DNA from 2 places in the Bacillus mesophilum genome. Region 1 is predicted to be linked to the other one. Evidence: riboswitches for the same ligand, from Rfam matches in the RefSeq annotation. Region 1 holds a riboswitch; the other holds the start of a gene.
The links. Region 1 has a riboswitch for thiamine pyrophosphate ahead of thiW (energy coupling factor transporter S component ThiW). Riboswitches for the same ligand answer to the same signal wherever they lie in the genome.
Positions count from the first base shown of each region.

Region 2: it holds a riboswitch for thiamine pyrophosphate, as region 1 does, so the genes downstream of both, F7732_RS18645 (thiamine phosphate synthase) here and thiW (energy coupling factor transporter S component ThiW) in region 1, are expected to answer to the same signal.

Region 1 covers NZ_WBOT01000001.1:944,552-947,667, reverse strand. The annotation lists gene F7732_RS04645 (shikimate kinase) at 1-114, opposite strand, end outside; gene F7732_RS04640 (CBASS cGAMP-activated phospholipase) at 340-1,254, shown strand; TPP riboswitch at 1,305-1,408, shown strand; TPP riboswitch at 1,534-1,623, shown strand; gene thiW (energy coupling factor transporter S component ThiW) at 1,784-2,278, shown strand; gene thiD (bifunctional hydroxymethylpyrimidine kinase/phosphomethylpyrimidine kinase) at 2,275-3,102, shown strand; gene thiM (hydroxyethylthiazole kinase) at 3,090-3,116, shown strand, end outside.
Region 2 covers NZ_WBOT01000007.1:126,327-129,442, reverse strand. The annotation lists gene F7732_RS18660 (ATP-binding protein) at 1-87, shown strand, start outside; gene F7732_RS18655 (hypothetical protein) at 135-491, shown strand; gene sda (sporulation histidine kinase inhibitor Sda) at 573-716, shown strand; TPP riboswitch at 935-1,044, shown strand; gene F7732_RS18645 (thiamine phosphate synthase) at 1,152-1,757, shown strand; gene thiO (glycine oxidase ThiO) at 1,735-2,862, shown strand; gene thiS (sulfur carrier protein ThiS) at 2,867-3,070, shown strand; gene F7732_RS18630 (thiazole synthase) at 3,074-3,116, shown strand, end outside.

The sequences.
Region 1 (3,116 bases):
TTCTATTTCTTCATCGACATCGATAAAAGGAACTTTTAGCTCTTTGGCAATTATTTGTCCCACAGTTGTTTTACCAGAACCCATAAAACCTGTTAAGATAATTTTTTTATGCATATTAAGCGATGATCCCCATTTCCTTTTACATTTTAAGAGAATTATAATATAGAAATAATTTGCTGTAAAAATAAATAGGATGATAACTCTTTTTTATCTTCCAATATAACCAAGCTGGTATTCAGATGCCAGATGCCTAAAGAAAGCGCTCAAAGTATATATCAATATCTGTATAGATAGGGATTATCAGGGAACATTATAAGAAACGAATATATAGGTGAGTATGTGAAAATTTTAGCTATTGATGGCGGCGGAATACGGGGTATTTTGGCGGTCACCGTCTTAAAAAATATTGAAAAACAATATAAATGTAAGATTGCAGATCTATTTGATGTTTTTGCTGGAACCAGTACAGGTGCCATTATTGCAGCTGCTGCATCTGTAGGTAAGGAAATGGAAGATGTTTATGAAATTTATCTTCAGCATGGTGAAAAGATTTTTGAAAGACACGCCACAGTTGGTTTATTTAAAAGCATTTATACAAACCATCATTTACGAAAATATTTACAAGATGCCTACGGAGAGACATTGCTTTGTGAAGTGGAAAAGCCATTGCTTTTACCAGCGGTCGATATTCATAAAGGAAAGCCGTATGTCCATCGCTCACATGTACGCAGTCCTGGAGAGAAAAAGGAAGATATTAAACTGTGGGATGCCGTGCTTTCATCCTGTTCTGCACCGGTTTATTTTCCCCCTAATGAAATGCAAAATAAACTTTTAGCCATTGATGGCGGCTTATGGGCAAATAATCCAACATTAGTTACGATCACAGAGGCACTCAGTTTTTTTCATCAGAAACTTGAAGATATCCATGTTTTATCGATTGGGACCGGACTGCAATCTATTCCTTTTAAGGAAGGGGAAGGCAGAGAATGGGGTGCTCAAAGCTGGCTGCCTTTTCAATTTCCCTCTCTAAAAATGACACCGAAACTTCTTGATCTTGCACTTCATATTTCTTCTGAAGCTATTTCATATCATTGCCGGCACTTGCTGCATGATCAATATTTACGTCTCAATGCCGAGCTGGAAAAAGAAATGCCATTTGATGATGTGTCATTTTCACATGAACTGGCTCTTATGGGAGAAAAGCTATATGAGGAGCAAAAAAAGGATATAGAGGAATTTTTAGAAAAGACATGACGTTTGCAAAATAATACAAAAATGTTATGATAGTGTTGAAAAATGAATACTTCTTACACTAGGGGTGTCTTTATAAGACTGAGATGGCAGTCATGCCAAACCCTTTGAACCTGATCCTGTTAACACTGGCGTAGGGAAGTGCTATAGATTATAATCTGCTGATCTATACATATCCGCCGCTCGTGTTTACATGAGTGGCTTTTTGTTTCTATGGAGTCATTTTTTTAGCCAATGGATCAGAAATCAAAATATTTTAATGTGGTGAAAACTTGAAAATTTAAAATCTGCTGGGGGCGCCAAATTGGCTGAGAAGAACCCTTTGAACCTGATCTAGTTAAGACTAGCGTAGGGAAGCAGTTAACATAAGTGCACATGTACTGTTTGTTAACCGCTTCTGGTATAGGAGCGGTTTTTTATTTTAAGGAATAAGCCGTATTCATTTAGAAAATGAGCTGCTGGGAGGGAAGAGATTGGCTTATGTAATATGAAGATTGACACTAATTAAATATGAAGGGGGAAACAAAAGATGATGAGCAGTACAAAAAAACTAACCATTACTGCATTTATTGCAGCTATTACGACGGTTTCAAGCAGTCTTATTTACATACCGGTAGGATTTGCAAAAATCTTTCCTATTCAGCATTTTGCTAATGTGCTTTCAGCTGTTTTGCTTGGCCCATGGTATGCAGTTATTCAAGCTTTTCTTTCATCAACTTTAAGAAATATGCTGGGAACTGGCAGTATTTTTGCTTATCCAGGCAGTATGATTGGCGCCTTTTTAGCAGCTATTCTTTTCACCAAAACTCGTAAACTCAGTTTTGCTGCAGCAGGTGAAGTGGTTGGAACAGGCATATTAGGCGCAATGGCAACCTATCCGATTTCTGTGCTTTTCCTTGGACAGGAAGCAGCGCTATTTGGGTTTGTGCCGGCATTTATCTTCAGCAGCTTTACAGGTGCTTTGATGGGTTACGGATTATTGAAAGTAATGGTGAAAAATAAAGCATTAGGGGGCATTTTACAATGAAAACAGCATTGACGATTGCAGGCTCAGACTCAGGCGGAGGTGCCGGTATTCAAGCGGACTTAAAATCATTTAGCGCAAATGGCGTTTTTGGGATGTCCGTTATTACTGCTATTACAGCTCAAAATACACGGGAAGTGCGTTCTGTACAGGATATCGAAGTAAATATTATCAGAGATCAAATAGAAGCTGTATTTGATGATATTACGGTTGATGCCGTAAAAATCGGGATGCTGTCATCTGCATCCACAATTGAGACGGTTGCACAAGGCTTGCAAAAATATGCGCCGTCTAATATTGTGCTTGATCCAGTCATGGTTTCAAAAGGCGGTCATCATTTGCTGAGAGCAGAGGCAGTGACTTCTTTAATAGAACACATGCTTCCGATCGCAACTATTATTACCCCTAATATTCCAGAAGCAGAGGTCATTCTTGGTTATCCTATTTCAAACAAGAAAGACATGGAGAAAGCATGTGTGGAGATTACAAAACTTGGCGCCAGATCGGTGTTGTTAAAGGGAGGGCATATGAAAGGGGATCCAGATGATTTGTATTATGATGGAACCGATTTTCATTGGATTAGCGGCACGAGAATTGAGACAAAAAATACACATGGCACAGGGTGTACTCTTTCTTCGGCAATTGCTGCTAACCTTGCTCGCGGGTTTGATATGCTTGAAGCGGTGAAGCGAAGCAAATCATATATACATATGGCGATTGAGCATAGCCTTGATATAGGCAGGGGTCATGGTCCAACAAACCATTTTTATGATTTATACAGAAAAGCAAATATGTATCAGGAGGCAGAGAAGACATGGAGCAACTGAGCGTAAATCAAATT
Region 2 (3,116 bases), on a different contig from region 1:
ATCAATATGCATGGAGGTACAATTGAGGTAAAAAGTGAAGCGGGAATCGGTTCACAATTTACCATTATCCTGCCTATAGATATGTAAGGATCGTAAATGAAGCTTCGGAATTGCTTTTGATAGAGGTGATAAGGATGAATGACGATATAGTTATTGCAAACATTATAGAAGATGTCATGAGGGATACATATCTTGCCTACCCTGAACTAATGGAGCGATTTGGAGAAAGGGGAAAAGAAAAGTGCAAGGAAGATAACGGGCATCACTTTAAAAATCTCGAAACTGCATTTTCAGTCAATGAACCAAAGATTTTCCTCGATTATTCTCATTGGCTTAACAATGTATTAACGAGCAGGGGAATGAAAACAGAGCATATAATTGATAATTTTGAGAGAATTTACTCTAAAATTGAAGGCCAACTATCAGCAGAGCGAGAGGAATTTTATCGGAAAGCCCTTGTCCTCGCACTTTCATCTTTGAAGGAAATATAAAAATTTACTTTGTACTGTTACAGAACAAAATGTAAAATATAAGGGTAAAACTGTGTCAAAGGGGTAAGGTTTGTTTTGAAAATGTCAAATGAGGAATTAATCGAAGCCTATCAAGATGCTATAAGACTAGAACTTGATGAAGATTTTATTGCAATGCTAGCAGAAGAGATGATTAGAAGAAACTTAAAAACTGTGAAAAAAAATTCAGTTGAAATGAAATCATAGCATCGAAAAGCAGTGCTCCTACGCACTGCTTCTTTTTTTGTGTATAGATATACCATAAATCAAATGAGATATTGATACTGATGGAGAACAGATTGAACAAAAAAGAGTTTACATCTCAGAATGCGACTTCTTAAGCTTGATGGAGACGTCATAAAAATGTGAAAAGTGTGGAAATTTATTTGATTTATGCTAAAATATGTATAACATCTTTATAATACGAATTACACTAGGGGATCCCTTGATAAGGGCTGAGAATAAAGTAGTTACTTTTAAACCCTCATAACCTGAACAGGTTCGTACCTGCGTAGGAAAGTGGCGCTATTAATTATACATTTGCGCTTATTAAAGCGTGCGCAAATTTTAACCACTTTCCTATATTTAGGGGAGTGGTTTTTTGTTTGGCCGAAAAAGAAAGGGGCTGAGAATGTGAAGCTGATGGCTGTTACGAATGGGTATCAAAAGATCAATGAACTGATAAAATCAATTATTCAAATTTATCCTTATGTTGATTCCATCCAAATTAGAGAGAAACAGCGAAGTGCGGGGGAACTGCATCAATTAGGTAAGCGCTTAATTGATGAGGGAGTGCCAAAGGAAAAGCTGCTAATGAATGATCGTATGGATGTTGCTCTCCTTTTACAGCTGCAGCAGCTGCACTTGCCGGGAAATGGACTGCCGCTTGAGCAGGTGAAAGAAACCTACCCCCATTTAAATGCAGGCATATCAGTTCATAGCCTGGAAGAAGCGTTAAGAGCGGAAAAACAAGGTGCAGCATATATGCTGTATGGCCATTGTTTTCCGACAAACAGCAAAAAGGGAAAGGAGCCAATTCCATTAAGCTCCATCCGAGATATAAAAAGATCTGTTTCAATCCCACTGTACGTCATAGGCGGTATTGATGAGGATCGTATTGAACAAGTTGCCTCATATGGAGCGGATGGAGCAGCTGTTATGTCAGCAATCTTTGCATCCAGTAACCCAGCTGACGCAGCTAGAAGATTAAAGGAGAGGTGTGCATATGTTAAAAACCAATCACACTGAAGTGGCTGTCATAGGAGGCGGAATTATTGGCAGTGCAATCGCTTATTATTTGGCAAAGGATAAACGCAAAGTTGCTCTATTCGAAGAGCGGAAAATTGGGAGTCGGTCAACTAGTGCCGCAGCCGGTATGCTTGGTGCTCATTCGGAATATAAGGAATTTCAGCATGTATACTCCTTTGCACGCAGCAGCCAGCTTTTATACAAGGAGCTATATCATGAATTAAAAGAACAAACGGGAATGGATTTTGAAATGAAAAAAGGCGGACTGCTTCAGCTTGCCTTCACATCCGAGGAGAGAGAAGAAAGGAATTCTCTTATGCAGCTGCCAGCCGTAGAATGGCTGACAAGAGAGGAAGCAAAAAGAAAAGTACCCCATTTAACGGATCAAATCATTGGAGCGTCATTTTTAAAGGAGGACGTCCACGTAACACCTGCCATTGCTTCTAATAGTTTCAGTAAAGGGGCATTACTTCTTGGGGCAGAGATTTATGAATTTACGAAGGTTTTTTCTGTGGTTAATGAATACAGCCACTACAAGGTTAATATCACACAGGGATCGTTTACGGCAGATCAGGTGGTGATTGCCAGCGGTGTGTGGAGCAATTATTTCTTTCAGCAAACAGGGTTAATGAATGCGATTATTCCAGTAAAAGGTGAGTGTATTGCAGTCTTAAATGATCAGCTGCCGCTTGTCCACTCCATCTTCCATGATCAGCATTATATTGTTCCAAGAAACAATAATGAACTCATTGTGGGTGCTACGAAAAGATGGGATGACTGGAATGAAGAACCTACCCTTGAGGGGATAGAGATGGTGATTAAAAAGGCAAAAGAAATGCTGCCTTCCATTCAAGGAATGAGATGGCTGAGAAGCTGGGCTGGCTTAAGACCGCAAACTTTTGATGGTTTTCCTTTTATCGGAGAACATCCGGAACAGAAAGGTCTCTACTTTGCAGCTGGTCATCAAAGAAACGGAATATTGTTAGCTCCTGGAACAGGGAAAATGATCGCCAATTTAATAAGCGGCAATCCAGTTAATTCAGAATGGGTCGAAGCATTTAAAATTGATCGCCTTCCATCGGCCGTTTCAATTGGGAGGGGGTGAATAGGTGAAAATCGAGCTAAACGGGAAGGTACATGAATTGCCAGAGCACGTAAAAACGACTGCTCAGCTTCTAGCCTTTTTAGAACTGCAAAATCGTATTGTTATTGTAGAAATCAATCAAGACATTGTACTGAAGGATAGATATGAAAGCCATCAATTAAATACTGGTGATAAAGTAGAGCTTATTCATTTTGTAGGAGGGGGTTAATGCATGTTAAAAATTGCAGATCGTACGTATCAGTCCAGATTGCTGC